Regions from separate parts of the Synechococcus sp. PCC 6312 genome, predicted to be linked through region 2. Evidence: predicted binding sites of a transcription regulator. Region 2 holds the regulator's gene; each other region holds the start of a gene.
What was found. Region 2 encodes NtcA, which controls nitrogen genes in cyanobacteria. Its sites were predicted from a motif close to GTANCNNNNGNTAC; they were not measured.
Positions count from the first base shown of each region.

Region 1: a site for NtcA is predicted at 4,219-4,232, ahead of SYN6312_RS01250 (DUF4278 domain-containing protein). Genes of this name have one in related genera too.
Region 3: a site for NtcA is predicted at 2,068-2,081, ahead of urtA (urea ABC transporter substrate-binding protein). Genes of this name have one in related genera too.

Region 1 covers NC_019680.1:270,569-276,855, reverse strand. The annotation lists gene SYN6312_RS01270 (anthranilate synthase component I) at 1-1,082, opposite strand, end outside; gene SYN6312_RS01265 (energy-coupling factor transporter transmembrane protein EcfT) at 1,104-2,006, opposite strand; gene SYN6312_RS19610 (DUF86 domain-containing protein) at 2,192-2,407, opposite strand; gene SYN6312_RS01260 (nucleotidyltransferase family protein) at 2,404-2,706, opposite strand; gene serS (serine--tRNA ligase) at 2,795-4,069, opposite strand; gene SYN6312_RS01250 (DUF4278 domain-containing protein) at 4,341-4,721, shown strand; gene SYN6312_RS01245 (hypothetical protein) at 5,243-5,965, opposite strand; gene SYN6312_RS01240 (radical SAM protein) at 5,962-6,287, opposite strand, start outside.
Region 2 covers NC_019680.1:514,008-520,294, forward strand. The annotation lists gene SYN6312_RS02420 (UDP-glucuronic acid decarboxylase family protein) at 1-51, opposite strand, end outside; gene fabI (enoyl-ACP reductase FabI) at 163-939, opposite strand; gene SYN6312_RS02430 (hypothetical protein) at 1,027-1,629, opposite strand; gene ntcA (global nitrogen regulator NtcA) at 2,027-2,698, opposite strand; gene SYN6312_RS02440 (hypothetical protein) at 2,895-3,575, opposite strand; gene SYN6312_RS02445 (glycosyltransferase) at 3,608-4,588, opposite strand; gene SYN6312_RS02450 (Uma2 family endonuclease) at 4,801-5,472, shown strand; gene rfbB (dTDP-glucose 4,6-dehydratase) at 5,565-6,287, shown strand, end outside.
Region 3 covers NC_019680.1:98,752-105,038, reverse strand. The annotation lists gene urtB (urea ABC transporter permease subunit UrtB) at 1-474, opposite strand, end outside; gene urtA (urea ABC transporter substrate-binding protein) at 648-1,946, opposite strand; gene SYN6312_RS00415 (hypothetical protein) at 2,212-3,774, opposite strand; gene SYN6312_RS00410 (MBL fold metallo-hydrolase) at 3,975-4,727, shown strand; gene SYN6312_RS00405 (cytochrome b/b6 domain-containing protein) at 4,957-5,610, shown strand; gene SYN6312_RS00400 (Coenzyme F420 hydrogenase/dehydrogenase, beta subunit C-terminal domain) at 5,787-6,287, shown strand, end outside.

The DNA.
Region 1 (6,287 bases), 240 kb from region 2:
AACAGGGCTTTAATCACATCCAGGCCCCCAATTCCAGGTTTTAAGAGGCCCCGGATATTGCTGACCAAATGAATCACATGGCTATAGGTTTCCAAAACCAAGAGTTCATCCACGTCCACCGTTCCCCACTGACAGACCCGGCCCAGATCATTCCGTTCTAAATCCACTAGCATGATGTGTTCGGCGCGCTCCTTGGCATTACTGAGGAGTTCTTGGCCGAGTTGGGCATCACTCTGAGCATCTTGGCCCCGCGGTCTCGTTCCAGCAATCGGTCGGGTTTGCACCTGTTGATGGTGGACTTGAACCAGGCGTTCCGGGGAGCAACTGACAATATGGCCCCAAGGGGTTTGGACATAGCAACTAAAGGGAGATGGGTTAATTTTTTGGAGTTGCCGATAGACAGACCAGGCCTGGATGTGTCCCGTGACTTGAAAGCGTAAGGAGAGGTTGGCCTGGAAAATATCGCCAGCGTGGATATATTGCTTGGCCTGGTTGACGCGGGCCTCATAGTCTGTTTGGTTCAAGGTGAGTTGGGGCGGCGTTAAATTTGGCCTGGGACAAGAAGAATGGCTTAATTCTCCCAACTGATCACAAGCTCCAGGTCGTAATCGGTGCATTAACTCCTCTAAGCGTTCTGAATCACCAGCCGCTAACCATAATTGATCCTGATGATGATCCAAAACAGCGAAACAGGCGGGTTCATACCAAAAGGCGATGGGTAGGGGGAGAGAGTCGGGTCGGGTGTAGGGGAGTTGTTCAATTTCCCAGGCCAAGTCGTAGCCCAACCAGCCTAGCCAGCCGCCAATAAACGGTAAATGCGCTCTTGAATCATCAGGGGGTTCTGAGGTTGTAGTGGCAAAAAGATGTTCTAAACAGGGGAGAATTTGCCCAAGTTCAGGAATCCAGACCTGGCCGGGTTTGGGATTGCCAGCACAAATGGAGTAGCGGGCCTGGGCTTGGTCGCTATCGTGAGGACTTTCGAGTAAAACCGCAATGGCCTGGTCTAAAAAAAGTCGTCCAAATATTTCGGAGCTAGTGCGCCCTTCTAAAGGTAAATTTTGCCAAAGTAGTTGATCAGCCACCCTTACAAACTCAGACCTTGTTTAACTCAACTTTAGATAATTGGGTAACATAACTCGCCCGACCAAGACCAGGCCCATGACGGCCAACGCTAACCAGTCCCGCCCCCGCCAGTGGAGAGCCTGCCATTGATTGCGATAGTCACTGGCCTGGGTAAAACCCCGCACCTGCATCGCCCCCGCCACTTGTTCTGCCCGTAATAATAAATTCTCTAAAATCCGCCCGGCCAGCATCACCCAGATTTTAATCGCTCCCCCCAGACCCAGTTTGCGCCAATCAATCGCCCTTGTGCGGATGGAACGCCCGAGGTTTTGAATCTCTTCTAAGACCAAGGGAATGAATCGTAAGGATAGGGTCAAGGTTAGGGCAACTTCTGTCACCGGAACTTTGCAGGCTCGCAAGGGCAACATCAGGGCTTCCAGGCCAGCAGTAATTTCCTCAGGCGCAGTCGTCAGCAAATAGAGACTCGTCCCATAAATCAAAGTGAACAGGAGGGTACTCAGGCGAATCCCCAATTCTAGGGAGCGGCGAGTAATTTGCAGCGGCCCTTGGCCAGGCAAGAGGGGTGGATGACTCCAAAGCACATAGTTGTAGGCGGTGCTGGGAATTGTTTCCGGGGTCATTTGCCGGGGTTGGTAACTGAGGGCAAAACCATCGGGCATGAAGGAGGTAATCACCAAAATTAAAGACCCCACCACCACTAACCAAACCAACTGTCGCCCAAAGGCCCGCAACGGAATCCTCGCTAAGGCGGTTAATAGTAGCAGTAGCCCCACAAGGAGCAATCGCCAGAGGGAGTCGGCCATTAGCGGCGAGAGTAAAAAAGTCATCAACCAGGCCAGCTTGAGCCGTGGATCCAGCCGATGCAGCCAGGTCACAGGTTGTTCGAGGTATAGCCCTAAGGGTAATGAGCGCAATAAATCCATTTTTTCGTTAATTTTAAGGACTCAAGTTCTCTCGTATCCCCCAGCCTAACGGATTTCTAAAACGTTACATGGCCTGTTGCAGTCTCTAATGAAGCCGCGCCAATCTAGATCAAACCTGATCAGTCATTTTTACTCATCAAGCCTGACTGTGGAGTTATCCAGGCCTAGACGGGTGACGCTATATTTCAGGGTCTAACTTGGATAACCTTTGGGGCTTGTGCTTTTAATTCAGAACTTAATCGCTGTGTAGATTCTGCCATCACCTGTAGCCTACGGATCACCCCATCCTGAACCAACACATTGTGCATAAACTCATCATGGCCAGCCTGAGTATAGACTCGGAGTAGCTCAATACAGTCCAGAATGTGGCATAAATACACCCGATCATTCTTTGTGCTCACAATGGGCGGGCTTCAGCTAAGACGTTCTCTTTAATAAGTGGACTCATTCCACTCTCTGTCAGAACATCTACCCGCCGCTCCAGCAAATCCTCTAAATCCATCAACAGACCACCTGGAAACCAAGGCGTGATTCGGTTCACATCATAATCAACTAAAAAATCAATGTCACTTTCATCCGTATCTTCACCCTTGACCACCGAGCCAAACAAACGGACATTAAACGCCCCATGCCGCGCTGCAATCGCTAAAATTTCCTCTCGCTGGGCTTGGACTGTTGCAAGTAGTGATCCCATCGGCATTGAGAACTCATGGATCTATTCCCTAAATTAACACTCACCCAAGCCGGAGTCATAAAAAAGGGCTGTTGTAGAGATTATTTGACTGCCCCTAAAGAAAGGCTTGGCCCAAAAAGGGTTGCAGGGCTGAAGGAATTTTCACAGAGCCGTTGGGTTGTTGATGATTTTCCAAAAGTGCAGCCATAGTCCGTCCCACCGCCAGGCCAGAGCCATTGAGGGTATGGACAAAGTTTGTGCCTTTTTTCCCCGCTTCCTTGTAACGGATTTTTGCCCGCCGGGCCTGGAAATCGCCAAAATTAGAACAACTGGAAATTTCCCGATAACATCCCGCCGAGGGGAGCCAAACTTCTAGGTCATAGCATTTACTAGCAGAAAAACCTAAATCGCCCGTACAAAGTTCCATGACTCGATAAGGCAATTCAAGTGCTTCTAGAATCCCCGTGGCATCCTTAACCAAGGCCTGATGCTCGGCTATAGAAGTTTCGGGGGTCACAAGCTTAACCAATTCCACCTTATTAAATTGATGCAGGCGAATCAGCCCCCGCGTATCCCGCCCATAACTGCCCGCTTCCCGCCGAAAACAAGGGGTATAGGCACAGTGGTAAATCGGTAAAGTCTCAGCCGCCAAAATCTCATCTCGATATAAATTTGTCACGGGAACTTCGGCCGTGGGGGTCAACCAGAGATCATCCTCAGCACACTTAAAGCTTTCTTCGGCAAATTTTGGCAGTTGCCCCGTGCCCGTGAGGGAGTCACTGTTGATTAAAAACGGCGGCAGAACTTCCACATAACCGTTTTGGGTATGCCGACTGAGCATAAATTGAATCAACGCGCGTTCTAGGGCGGCGGCGGCTCCAATCAAGGTAATGAAGCGGCTTTGGGCAACTTTAACCGAGCGTTGCACATCCAGCAGGCCACGCTGTTCCCCCCAATCCCAATGATTAATCACAGCATGGGTCGGTTTGAGGTCATCCCCCCAACGGCGAATCTCGACATTTTCGGTTTCATCTTTCCCGATTGGCGTAGTTGGACTGGGTAAGTTAGGAATCATTAATAATAAAGCATCAAGATCCGCCCGCAGTTGCCGCTCTTGGGGTTCTAGTTCGCTGAGTTGGCGTTTAATGTCGCTGGCTTCTTGACGGAGGTTTTGCAGTTCCGGGGCCTGGGGGTCTGTGCCTGTTTTAATTTTTTGACCGACTTCGGCCCCAATGGCATTACTCCGGGCCTGGAGTTGGGAGCGTTGGTGTTCCAGTTGCCGGATTTGGGCATCTAGGTCTAAAGGGGCCTGGAGATCATAGGTACCTCGGCTACTGAGTTTGGCTTCTATGGCTGTCGGGTTTTCCCGCAATTGCTTGAGATCAATCACCGGCGCAGTTCCATCCACTAGCCCCGATCCTACAGTGATTCCAGGCCTGGAGGATATATCCCTCTCTCTTGCCCAAAGGGAAAGGATTACCAGGATTACAAAATTTTGTAAATGAAATGTCAGGGTTTGGCAACCTTATTTAAAAAACCGTATAATTAGATACAGAAAGAGCCAGGATTAAGCCTATCAAAGCTGGCAACTTCAAGAAGGCAATCGAAGTCAAACGGTGAGATTGTTGTAGCCATTAAATTAATTTTCGGGAGTTTTTAAGATGAAACTGACTTATCGTGGTATTCCCTATGATCGTCCAGACAACCAAGTAACAACTACCCCTGGGGATGTCATGGGCAAGTATCGGGGTGCGGCCTGGATTGAGCGGATAGTGACTTCTCCTTTGAAATCAGTTCCTGCCCAGACGCTTTGCTGGCGAGGTGTTGTTTACAATACCGATGGTTCTGCTGTTCAGCCCGCTGAAGTTCTGGCTCCGGCACTCCCGACCCCGGTTAAAGTTCAACATCAAGGGGTCAATCTAGGCGATGCTCATCGGCAATGGATCCTCAAGAGCCTAGAACACCGGATGGAAGTAGCTCGGAATCGGGGTGATCAAGGCCTTGTCCAAATGCTCGAAGACGAGTGGAAACAATTTGCCTAAAGGGCCTTTGAAACACATTTCATTGAAGCGCGTTAGCCTCAATCACAACCCCAATCATTGCTATCTCACTTGGACAACTTGTTCTAGTTCAAAAGATGCGGATAAGTGGAATTATTCTTGAGGCTGACGTTTTTGCGTCAAACATAAAGTCGTTATTATTTTTTAAATGTAGTCAACAATAATCTCTTAAACAGGATTCTTAAGCAGTTATCAACGCTTGATAGCTATGTTCTCAAATCATGCTCTGATTTTCTCTAACTCCATAGTGTTACTCATTTAGAATTAGACAGTCATTAGTCGTCAAGAGCTTTTGCAAACCTTGATGAAAGATTTCTATTAATTCAGAGAAGTTTGTATAGCAAACAGTATTGATTCGTGAGATTCGAGCGGAATTATTCTTGATTGCAAAGTTTTGATTTCACTCTAAGCTCAATGAGGGGGTATTCCTGACTAAAGCTTCCGATGATCAATCATTCTCACAATTCAAGATGGACTGCTATATATCAGTTACTATCTTAATTTCAAAATCGACTGTACATTAGCTTATAAAAATCATGAAAAGTAACTAGGAAATCAATAAAACTGGGCAGTACTTCGTTATCACATACATCAAATTCACAGTATTTTACTGAATTTCTGAGTTTATGAATTGATGACTCAAAAATAATGAGATTATCAATCAAAATTTGTTCAGTTGAACTTTCTATCAATCTTGGTACTAGAACTATTTCAATATAATGTAAACGCCATTCAATCCATTTGTAAAATTCAATAACAGATGTCAAGCTTAATATAAAACTATCGCCTGATAGCGGCTCGTTATTTTTGATCTTTCTCTTGATGTTCTTGATCAACTGACCTGAGTATTCTAAAGTTACTTGATTGGGAATGCTGGTTCTTGAAATAGCAAAATTAGGTCTTTCAATACCTTCTTCCCCAACTTGAAGATATATAGTCATCCATGAAATGACTTCGTGAAAATGATGCGTTATGTTACGAAAAATAAGCTTCCGAACCTTACTCCATCTTTTTTCGCGAAGATATTCAACTACTCTATCTACCAAAAATAACCCAGCGATTAGACTAATGCCACTTACAACTACACCTGATAGAAAATTGACTAGAAATGCTTTAAAGTCTAGATAAATGCAAATCCCAGTACATACTGTTATTAATAAGAATATAAACAACAGAAAATTCCTGAAGTATATATCTCTAAAAATAGACTTTAATGTTTCATTCATTGCTCAGTTGATCTTGCTGACATCAGGGTCTGGGTCATGGCGAGATGATTGACGAGGGTTTGAGTGGGTAATGGGCCCTGTAAATGCTCCCAGGGCAAGACTCGATTCAAGTCCCACGTAGCAAAAATATAATCCTCCCAGGCCCCAAGATTGTTTTTTAATTCCTTAAAGGCGCGCTTATAGCTACCCAAGGAATCTCCATAATGACGAACCCGCTCTAAAACTGGACTCAAGCGCCGATCTCCTCGCGATAGCAGGGCTTGGATCACAGACCATTGATAGCTTTCCGGGCGAAATTCCACCCCAACTTTGCCCAGGCCCT
Region 2 (6,287 bases):
AACTAGATGGGACCCAATAAACCCTGTACCGCCCGTGACTAAAATTCGCATTTTTCCGATCCTGCTGACTCGTGACTAATTATAAAGGGCTGCTTGGGCCGGCCTGGTTAACCTTCCTACTCAATTTAGGGTAGTTATGGAGTCTATGAACTCTTCAGCCTGCTACATACCCATGATTGAATAACCTGCATCTACATAGATCACCTGCCCAGTAATGCCAGTGGATAGATCGCTACTTAAAAAGGCTGCGGTTTGACCGACTTCAGTTTGGGTAACCGTGCGGCGGAGAGGGGCTGTGGCTTCAACGTGATGGATCATGTCTAATATCCCGCCCACGGCAGAAGAGGCTAGTGTCCGAATGGGGCCGGCGGAAATGGCATTAACCCTAACTTGCTGGGGGCCAAACTCGGCGGCTAAGTAACGGACGTTCATTTCTAAAGCGGCTTTGGCAATGCCCATGATATTGTAATTGGGAATGACCCGAACCCCCCCCAAATAGGTCAAGGTTGTGATGGAGCCACCATGGGTCATGAGGGGCTTTGCAGCTTGGGCCAGACTAATCAGGGAATAAGCACTCACATCTAGGGCAAGGTTAAAACCATCCTGGGAGACAGCACTAAAATCGCCCCCCAAATCATCCTTATTGGCAAAGGCAAGACAATGAATCAGGGTATCAAGGCGACCCCATTTGGTTTGAACAGTTTGAAAAAGATCAGACACTAACTCCGGTTGTTGGACATCTAGGGGCAGAATCAAACTGGGATGCAAGGGTTCAACCAGTTCTCGGACTTTTTGTTCACTGCGGCCCCGCTCATCGGGTAAAAACGTAATGGCCAGTTCAGCCCCGGCCTGGTGGAGTTGTTGGGCAATGGCCCAGGCGATAGAACGATTGTTTGCAATCCCAGTCACTAAGGCAAATTTTCCAGTCAAATCGAGCATAGGGGATTCCCGGCCAATGAACAAAGAACCAAGCCAACCCCAATTGTACCCCTCGAAGTTGCCGGCACTGAATCTGGAGGGGCAGGGTTAATCGGTGGCCATTGCGTCCATGAGCATTTGGGGAAATTTTGGTAAAACCCGATGACATTGGTTGATAAAGTTGGCTAGCCACTGCTTCAGGTAACTTTCTTGATCAGGGTGTAAATGACTATGCTGGCCTGGAGCAAAACTTGGTTTGTAGGTAATATACCCTGAATCCCCAACTTCAAAATCCGCCAACCAGGCCGAGATAGGTTTTGCACCACGCCAATAATTCCGAACAATGACTTTGCCAAGGTAGCGTTGAGCCACAAGCGTTGCTTCGTTGAAAGTCCCGAGCCACGTTTCTAAATCTGCTTGAGTTGGGAGCAGTTCTTTGATGGCCGACTTCTTCTGGATTTGCAGCAGGCCAAGGATTTGTGATTCTAAATTCTGCAAAGAGGTGATTGCCTGGCGATTTTTCTGGAGGTCTTGATGAATATTAACTAAGGTAGCCAGTTGTTGCTGTTGAGAGGGAAGCAGGGCTTTGATCCGATTTAAGAGCAGCAGGTCGTGAGTAATCAGGAGATTAATTTCTTCGATCAGTAACGAATTAGTCTGTTGTTGGAGCCACCGCCGCAGATAATAAATTTGGGTTGAAGTCAAGCTCATCTTAATCCCCCGACACATCCTGCATAGGAACAACTTGAGGCAAATCAAAAATACACAGGGCCTGGAGCCGAAGATCTCCAAGCGTCTTTAGTTCATCAATGGGTGACTAGCCCTGCGTCTGATGCCAATCAAATCACAGGCAAACAATAAATAAGTGTAGTCTTTGTTACAAGCGCAAAAAATTAATAAAAAGGCCCACTTCCTTAAAATCTTTATCTTGCTTTTGAGATTTATCCAGAACTGTCGCCTGACTCAGTTAGGGCTCTGATTGGGACACATTAGAAAATGCTGTATGGGCGGCCTTTTTAAGATTTCTACTCTCTCAAAACGGTCTGCGTCACGCCATATCAGTAGATTTTGATACTTGCTTTTCTCAAGCTGACGGAATGTCGCAAAGTTATGTGAATTGCTGGCTGAGGGTGAGGGGATTATGAACCGTGATTTTTTTCTTCTGAATGGAGATCATGCCCTGATCCCGGAGTTCCCCCAATAAACGAGTCACCGTCACCCGCGTTGAACCAATCGCCTCAGCAATGGCCTGGTGGGATAACTTCAGATCAACCATCACCCCGGTTGTGGTCGGAACGCCAAAGTCGCGGCAGAGGATCAGCAGAAAACTGACCAAACGTGACCCCATATCCCGATGAGCTAAGGTTTCAATCATCATCTCTGTTTGGAGAATCCGCGACGACAAGCCTTGAATCATCACCATCGGCAGGTCTGGGTCTTCCCGCATTGCTTTTTCAACTTGTTCAATTGGGACAGAGAGCAACTCTAGGGGGGTAAAAGCCACCGCATGATAAAACCGGTCGGAACGATTACCCGTAATCAAAGACAGCACACCAAAGACACTATTTTCTCGGAGCAAGGCAACCGTGATTTCTTCCCCCGCTTCATAAACCCGTGAGAGTTTGACGGCTCCCTTGAGCAAGAAATAGACTCGCTCTGCCGGATCTCCTGGAAAAAAGATTGTTTTACCCCGTTCGTAAGTTTCAGTTGTGGCTGGAAACACACCACTGCTCATTTGCCGAAACACTGCTGCTAGGGGCTGATCTTTGGTTGCTAACATAGACTCCTAACTAACGAGCCTGACCCATGGCCCCAACTGCGAGAGAAATTGGCAATTCTTAGAGATGGTCGGGAGGCTGAAACGGACAAGGTCTGAGGTAGGGACATATAATATTCTACCAACATTTTGAATAGGCAGGCCAGAGATTGTCGGGTTTCATGACTCACAGACCCGAAAAACAACCTTGGCATCATACTTAAACGGATTTTAGGGGAGGATTTTGTATTTCTGGATACACTTTACCGGTGCGTTGGAGGGGAGGGCGGCAACAGAGATAAATTAAGGGGCCGAAAAAGGGAATCAGAGCCACCCAGGCCAGACTGCCCCACCCTAAGCCCCGCCGCTGGAGATCATCCCCCAAAACCGCTGGAAACAGTAATGTTAATAGGCAAAAGTCGAGACTCATCACATGGATAAAGCGACTGGTGTGCCATTGGTGAACAAAATCCGGCCAATTTCCCTGGGTTAGACCATAGCCAAACAGAGCCAGACCCCCAACTAATAAACTCACTGCCAGGCCCCGCGACTCGGTTAGTTTTAGGCCTTTGTCCATTTCCCCTCTAAAGGCTGGGTTAGGGTTTCTCAGGACAAAATACGGCAACAAGGCAAAGGCTCCCAGCGCAAAACTGCCGCCGACAAAGGGCCAAGCCGGAATTTTTTGCCCGCGCCCATCCACCAGCAGCACACAGAGATAAATAAACGGCCAAACTCCCATGATGTTGAACAGGGCAATGATCAGGGGGTTAATGCCAGCCCAGGGGCCACCGACTAAGCGTTGAATTAGGGCCAAGGTATCCGGTTGATCCGGTGGGGCAAAACCAAAGGCATAAATCACAAATCCTAGCCAAAGGGCCAAAAATCCCAAACGCCGCACCATGTTATGTCATTTCCAGATTGGTTTAAGTTGAGCTAATTATAGGTTCTCCTGAGTAACCCCCAAAGTTGCCCCATGTGCCAAACCCCCCTTAGCCCCCAGCGCAATCCCCGCCATTTGGGTGAATTGCCAACCCCGGCCATCGCATCCGACTCAAAGAGGTTAAACACGGCTTGGGCTGTGGGCCATTGATTCTGTCTAAGAAAACGCACGGTTCCGGCCAAAATAAATTGATGGAGAAAATTAGCTTCGGCCTGGTGCAATTCTGACGCTGTTAATAAGTTTGTAGTTTGGGCCAGCTTAAAAATGTTGCGGAGTTGGCTCAGGGTTTGCAGATTAAACATTCCCATCGTCAGGGCCTGGGTATGGATTCGATAGGCTGCCGTTGTTTTAGGGACACAATACACCCCGGTCTGACTCATCAGCCGTAACCACATTTCAATATCCGTTGCTGCACCAAATTCCTGGGAAAAGTAGCCGTAGTCCTGAAAAAGTTCTCGTTTAATGACCAGGCCGGGGAACCGCACAAATGAGGATTGATTCAGGAGTTGATATATGGCCTGTTGAGGGCATAAGTAGTGGTAACGACGCGGGGCTTGGACTCGAATTAGTTTTTCTTGATCCGTAACCAGATGAACACCAAACAAAATCAGGGCATATTCGGGGTGAGTTTGAATAGTTTTGAGAATTTTTAGTAACCCATAATCTAGTAAATAATCATCATCATGAAGAATTAAAACATAATCACCTGTGGCTAATTCAAGACTATAATTCCAATTTTTAACCATGCCGAATCGGACTGGATTTTTAATATATCGCCACCGGCCTGGCCAGCAATCTAAGACTGAATCAACAATGTCTTGACAGGCCAAGGTCGTAGAATCATCAGTAATAATGATTTCTAGTTGATTGGAATAGTCCTGATTTTTCGAGATGATAGAGTCAAGATTACGCCGGAGCCAGTCGGGACGATTGTAGGCCGGAATACAAATGCTTAAGTGGGGTTGGCCAGTCATCGGCAGTGCATCCTAAGACCTGTGTTAAGAATTTTAGTAATTAATGCAGTCAGAGGCGGTGAGTAAGATAATTGTATTTTGCATTGCTCATTTCAGGCCAGATAATTTTTACTTAATTATCTTGACTCATTACGTCTCTAGAATGATCAGCTATTTGGCTGAGTAGCAAAGCGTAGCGCGTAGTCATATTAACTTTTGGAACTTGAATATTCTTGAAATCCCATCCTTTCTGTCTAAGAAATGTCAAGATTGAAGCAGAACAGACTCCAGGCCAAGTCATGATTGCCAATCCTCTGCCTTCTCCATATAGTCCAGAAGAATATCTCGCTTTTGAAGCCGCCAGTGAGACTAAGCATGAATATTGTCAAGGCGAAATTTATGCAATGGCAGGAGCAAGCCGTATTCATGTGTTAATTACCGTTAATTTAGTCACTCTTTTTCGTCAGCAACTGCGCGGACAGCCTTGTTTACCCTACAGTAATGACTTAAAGGTGAATGTTCCAGCAGCAGGGGCTTATTTTTATCCCGACTTAGTTGTTAGCTGCGATCCGCGAGATAGCCGAACCACAGATGATATTCTTAACCATCCGCGCCTGGTGCTGGAAGTTCTCTCACCAACCACAGAAACGTTTGATCGGGGGCGTAAATTCCAGGCCTATCAAACCATTCCCTCCCTTGAATATTACCTGCTCGTTAGCCAAACCGAAATGCACCTAGATGTTTACCAGCGACAAGGGATCAATCAATGGCTGCTCACCCCCCTGGGAGCCTCGGATCAGCTGATACTTCCTAGCCTTAATTTTACCTGTGCAATTGCAGATATTTATGAGGATGTTCCAGCCTTTGTGAGTCCCCCTGAGGGTTTACCTGAAAGAACTGGATAATGGCTATTCAGACCGTAAACTTGATTGATTTTATCCGATTATCTGAGGCTAGATGAGTTAGATTGGGGCAGTAGGATATTAATGATCATCAGATGGAAAAATTATTAGTGACCGGTGGCGGGGGGTTCATTGGCAGTAATTTTATCGTTCTAGCTCAGTCCGGCTCCAACACCAAAATCATTAATCTTGATAAACTCACCTATGCTAGTCATCCCCAGACGCTCCAGGCCCTGAGTCAATTACCCAATTATCAATTTGTTCGTGGAGATATTGGGGATCGTATCCTAATCAAGCAATTACTCAATGACTATCAACCCGATGCGATCATCAATTTTGCCGCTGAAAGTCATGTGGATCGCTCCATTGCCAATCCCAATGATTTTATTCAAACCAATGTCGTCGGTACAGCCAATCTTTTAGAGGAAACTCGGTTCTATTGGCAAGGTCTAAATGAACCCCAGAAATCAGCATTTCGCTTTATTCACATTTCTACGGATGAGGTTTACGGGAGTTTAGGCGCGGATGATCCAGCATTTTTAGAAACGACACCCTACGCCCCTAACAGTCCCTATGCCGCCTCCAAAGCTAGTGCCGATCATCTAGTGCGGGCTTATTTTCATACCTATGGGCTACCCACGATCACCACCAACTGCTCCAATAACTATGGCCCCTATCAATTTCCCGAAAAGCTGATCCCCTTGATTATTAGCCAGGCCTTGAACCAGCAACCCTTACCGATTTATGGCGATGGCTTAAATATTCGTGATTGGCTTTATGTTGCAGATCATTGTCGGGCAATTTATACCGTTTTAGAA
Region 3 (6,287 bases), 420 kb from region 2:
GAGCATAATCCCGATAAACCAGTTACGGATGCGGTCAAAGTCAGTTTTCCAGGCCAGCAACGATTGCGCCCCAAAATAGAGCAAACAAAAAATCCCCAGGCCCGTCACAAATTGCCAACTGACACTACGAACAAGCTGTTGGAGAATCAGACTCACTCCCCAAGTCGCCAAGAGGGTTTCTAGAGGTCTGCCATAGAGAAACCGCACCACACTTCGCTCCAAGAGCAAGCCCACCAAAGCGGTGACAATGAAGGCCGCAATCAGGGCGACAAAGATATAAACGGGGGCCAAGGGTGTGGCTTTGAGAATGTTTTGGGTCACAAACGTGGTGTAGGCCCCCAACATCATCAATTCACCGTGGGCCATATTGATCACCCCCATCAGGCCAAAAACAATCGCCAGGCCAAGGGCAGAGAGGAGCAAAACAGAGCCAATACTTAAGCCACCGAAAACCGCTTCTAAAAGCTGTGTCAAGGTAAGTTCTCCTTCTCCAGGCAAAAACTGATTACACGGGCCTTCATTTGTCCGAACCCCGCTTGGTTTCCCTTAATTTGGTATAAAAACTGGGGTACAGTCTAAATCCAATCCGAACTTAAATCTGTAACCCCAGATGCCAAATCAAACGGGATTTGAAGACGTAGGTGTCATTAGCTCATTTTGAACTTGCCACCTTTAGCTGGATCAGACCAGTCACAGGCAAAGCCCTTAGTTTCCGGGACAAATTGGTTCCAGGGCAGAGGCGCAACGGGGCCATCAGTAGAATAGACAATCTCAAAGAGTCCATCATCCTGAACCTTACCGATCCGGACCCATTTGGACAAGTGGTGGTTATTTTCCATCGTCACGTTTCCTTCTGGAGCATCAAAGGTTTGCCCAAGAGCCGCCATCCGAACTTTGTTGAGGTCATCAGCAGTTCCAGCTTTCTCAACGGCTTGCTTCCAAATATTGACAGCAATGTAACCCGCTTCCATCGGATCGTTGACGACCCGATCTTCTCCGTACATTTTCTTGAAGTTAGCCACAAAGACCTTGTTGGCCGGGGTATCCACGGTTTGGAAATAGTTCCAGGCCGCAAAGTGACCTTTCAAATATTCCACCCCAATGGCCTGGACTTCTTCTTCGGCGATACTGACAGACATAGAAGGATATTTATCTGGCCCCATCCCAGCCCCTTGCAATTGTTTGAAGAAGGCAACGTTGCTGTCCCCGTTTAAGCTGTTGTAGATAATCCCGCCATCGGGCATCGCCGCCTTGATTTTGGAAATAATCGGGGTGACTTCTGTACCGCCCAAGGGAATGTAGTCTTCACCGACAACCTTGCCCCCCTTAGCGGCCAACTGGGCCTTGATGATCGTATTGGCGGTGCGGGGGAACACATAGTCAGACCCCACCAGGAAGAAGGGTTTACCGGGATATTGCTCCATTAACCAAGTCACAGAGGGTTCAATCTGCTGGTTGGGAGCTGCACCAGTGTAGAAAATATTTTTCGAGCATTCTTGCCCTTCGTACTGGACGGGATACCAAAGCATATGATCTTCGGCTTCAAAGGTGGGCAACACGGCTTTGCGGCTGGCAGATGTCCAACAGCCAAAAACAGTGACAACCTTATCCTGCTGGATCAGTTTCTTGGCTTTTTCGTTAAAGGTTGGCCAGTCAGAGGCCCCATCTTCTTGGATCGCTTCAATTTGCTTGCCGAGGACACCGCCTGCGTCATTAATTTCTTTGATCGCCATCATCGTGGAATCAACAACACTTTTTTCACTAATGGCCATCGTGCCGCTGAGGGAGTGCAAAATCCCAACCTTAATGGTTTCGCCACCGGCTGCTGGGCTAGGAGAACCCTCCGTTGTGGTTGTTGTTTCGCCGCCACAAGCCTTGAGGAGAATACTCCCGGCCGCCACGGAACCAAATACGATAAAGTCACGCCGCCGAATGCCCCTGGTCATGTAGTTAATCTCCCAAATTCACACATAGAATTCATACATACAGATGTTGGCCGGCTTTATTCAAACTGGAGAATATTGGCCACAGCTAAGTGATAGTAGTGCGATGACTGGACTGGGAATTGTATCTGAATATACATTTTCTCCCTTGTTTGCTTTTCTTTTAGATTTTGCTTTGTAGTCTTGGCTACATCTGAGTCACGCCCTCACCCAGGCCAGGAGGTAGCCACCACCGGCTCCACCACTCTGTTTCAAAGGATGCCTTGCCTTATCCCAAATTTCCCAGTTTTGGCCCTAATCCCCACAACCAGGCCCAGGCCCGTTCTATCCATAGAAAAAGACGATCCAGCCACAACCAAATCATTTCCAGGCCTTGGGGTTCATAGCCTAAAAAGGTTGAGTCAATATCCAGGGTGAATGGATGCGTGGCGGTTAGACCTGGGGATTGGGTGGGGTTGGCTAGTTTTGGGGTATGTGAGCCGGATAAGGGACTGATAAATTGGGTTGGATTTTGGCAAATAGCCCTGACTGGAGCTTCAGGAATGATCAGGGATTGGGCTTCACGAGAGCGAGGGGGCCAACCCAATAACCAGGCCTGGAATTGATCCCAGAGGCGATGGAACGGTAAGGGTGATCTGCCAAGTTGGGGTAGCAAGCTGACATGGGGCCGGGGTGGATTCGGGGGGGCTGGATCAAGGGATACAGTTGTGCTGGTGGCTAATCCCCATTTGGCTAAAGACTGGCCGGTGAGATGCTGCCACTGCCGGAGTTGATAGTAATACCCAGCCAATTCCCACAAAATCCGTTCTCGGAGTTGTTGTTGCTGTTGGGGGGTGAGAATATCAAAAATCTGATTTTCAGAACCGACTAAGACCAAATCCTGATTGGCTAGCTGACTGGCAATGCCGTGAATTTCGATTTTTGGGGATACTAAGTTGCCCGTTGGCCAAGCTTCTAAATCTGAGGCATTGCGGAGTTGAATCTCTGAGGCCTGGGGAGTTAAGGCTGCGGTAAGGGTTTTGGGCCGGGTGAGGTGATCCCGCTTTTGCCAAAGTCCCAGGGTTGTTTGGGAAACTTTTTGGCTAATCTGTGTCGCGGCCGTTTTGACCCAGGCCCAGCCTTGAGAACCTGATGAACGAGTCAGATGTTCTGGAAGTTCTGTTGTGGTTAAGTCCAAAGAGGTGGTTTGAGTGGCCAAGGCAGAGGTTCCTGGGCTGGCGGGTGGAATTGGCACCACTGGACGAACAGAACGAATTTTTGCGGATTGAGTCTGAAACCACTGCCACCAGGCCTGTAGGGGGATGATGGGTTTTAAGGGGGGTGAGGCAAGGGATGGGGCGAGGAGCAGTGGATCGGGAGTAGTCGTTAATTGGGGCGATTCCAGCGGATGAAACCAAGTTTGCAGAGTTTGCCAGCCCGTGATTCCTAAGGATGTGAGTTGCGCCCAGGCCTGGTCTAGGGGTGATCGTGGCTTGGGTTGCGGAGGATGGAGAATGAACTGGGGAGCCGCTACCCCATCGGCGTGAATCAGAGTTAAACCTGGACTGTCCAAAGAGTGCAGCAGATTGACAATCGGGGTATCACTGGCGGGCGGCGGTTGCGGTTCGGCCTGGGCCTGGAGGGCTTGCCATTGTTGTTTAAGACCCTGTTTGAGGCCCCTGGGTAACCACTGGTTTAATTGGACGAGGCGATAAAGAGGATAAACCCAGGCCTGGACTGTCCACTTAAAAGAGGTTTGCCAGCGGCGGTGCTGAATTTGCCAATGATGTTGCCAGCGGTGAACTTGAACCCGCCAAAACCGGAGGAACCGACTTTGATAGACAACGGTCATAAGCAGCCACAGGGGAATGCATGTTCCTATAGTAGCGAACCCCAGGCCCCGCTGGAAGAACCTAACTTTTATGATCCTGAAGTGGTTACTTATGCAGGATTATCCCGTAAACTTGGCTAAGACTTTTGACCCACCCAACCCATACCCTAGTTTGCTGCCATTAGTTCTAAGCCACAGTCTTTGTCTTGTGTAGGAGTCTTATGCGTCGCCGTCAGTTTTTTCGCTATGTCCAAGGGGGTGCAATTGCCAGCTTAGGGGTTGCTTGGTCGGCCCAGGCCCAGTCTGGTGGCTCTTTGGGGGTGCAATGGTTCGGCCATACCTGTTTCTTGTTTACGGGCAGTGGACAACGAATTCTCAGTAACCCGTTTCAACCCCGTGGCTGCACCAAAAACCTGCCGGCCCCAAAAGTCGCTAGTAATATTGTCATGATTAGCAGTCGGCTCTTGGATGAAGGCTTTGTGGAAGGCTTACCCGGCCGGCCAAAATTGCTCTTTGAACCCGGTTCCTACACTGTCAATGGGATTAAATTTCAAGGCGTTCGGACTAATCATGATCGGGTCGGGGGCTATCGGTTTGGTACCAATGTAGCCTGGGCCTGGACGCAGGGGGGAATTAAAATCCTCCAACTGGGCGGAATTGCTGCACCCATTACCTTAGAGCAAAAAATCCTCATGGGTAAACCCGATTTACTGATTATTCCCGTTGGTGGTAGTGAAAAAGCCTACACCCCAGAAGAAGCTAAAGCCGCCATCAATTTTCTCGACCCCCGTGTGGTCATTCCCAGCCATTATTTAACGAAAGGAGCAGATCCGAAGGCCTGTGACCTAAAACCCCTGGAAGCCTTTTTAGAGATCATGGCCGGGACAACCATTCGCCGCGTTGGGGGTAGCAGTATTTCCTTGAGTCCGAGTAGCTTACCAACAAGTCTAGTAATTAACGTTCTGTCTCTCTAGTTTGCTCAACTGAAATAATTTTTGACTCCGATAACTGTAACGAGGTCAACTCCCCAGGCCTGGTGATTAATCCTTTCAGTCGGTAGCTATGGTCATTGCGCTTAGGAATGAAACACAAAAATACTTGAAACCGTTACGAGCTGGACTGTTGAGTGCCCCAGTTTTGGCAGAAATGACTATACAATGATTCGGGGGGGTGAAACTGTGTTACTAACTCATAGAACCACTAATGCCCTACCAACCCGCGCTGCTACGAATTCTTCATGGACTAATCACAGCCTTAGTTATTTTTGCCTTAGTTTCAGGATTTTGGGTTTATAACACCTACGATCATCGCTGGGGTCAACTACCGCTGCCAAATTTAGAGGATATTCAAGGAATTCATGGGACAGGGGCCCTAACATTTCTGATTGTCTTACCCCTATTCGCAATCTATAGTTTTCATTGGGGATATCGTCGCTTAGTTCAACCCCAATCCTGGCAACAACTCCAAAAGGTTGGACAACCGAGTAGCTGGGTGGCACTCCAGAAAATATTGAATTCCGTGATGTTACTAGCGGCAACCTTTGCAGCCATTACTGGACGCTTGATGCAAGAAGAATGGTTACCGCGGGGCGAGCTAAATCATTGGGCCTACTTGGGACATCTACTTGCCTGGCTGGTGATGCTGGTGGTTTTGGTTCTGCACATTGGCCTGGGGGTCAAGGTCGGCGGAGTTCCCCTAGTTGTGGCAATGTTTCAACTGAAAGTGCGGGCCAGTGATCATCCTAAAACATGGCTTCAAGGATGGCGGTTAATGTCCTCAAAGCTTCTGCTAGTCTGGGAAATTATAGTTATTAGTGGAATTATTGCGGCCTTCATTCTCCCTGCCTTCAGTGCCTAAGAAATCTGCTCTGCCATAAAAGCCCCAGGGATTACAAAAATTTCCCACCATGCTTTTCCTCGAAAACTTTACCCGGTGATCCAGGTTAATCTGAACAAAGGAAGAGGGCCATAGCCAATATCCAAGCTCTTTTTTCCTCCAGGCCTGCCCACTCATTTATGTCTGCTATTATCCCGATGACCATCACACCCTCCCACAAGAAAGCCAAAGCTATCGCCGCTAACAGCCGCCGCCCGGCCAAGGAGCTGTGCAGTGAATGTGGTCTGTGTGATACCTATTACATCCATTACGTCAAAGAAGCCTGTGCCTTTATCAATCAACAGTTTGACACCCTCGAAACCCAGACCCATGGGCGTTCCCGAGATCTAGACAATTGGGATGAATGTTATTTCGGGGTACACCAGGAAATGATCACCGCCCGTAAAACCGATCCGATTCCAGGGGCCCAGTGGACAGGGATTGTGAGTTCCATTGCCATTGCCATGCTCAATCAAGGCTGGGTGGAAGGCGTGGTTTGTGTCCAAAATACCCCAGAAGATCGCTTTCAACCCCGGCCGATCATTGCCCGCACCCCAGCAGAAATCTTAGCGGCAAGAGTCAATAAACCAACCCTCTCTCCTAACTTGTCGGTATTGGAAGAAATTGAAAAATCCGGCTTAAAGCGCCTACTGGTGATT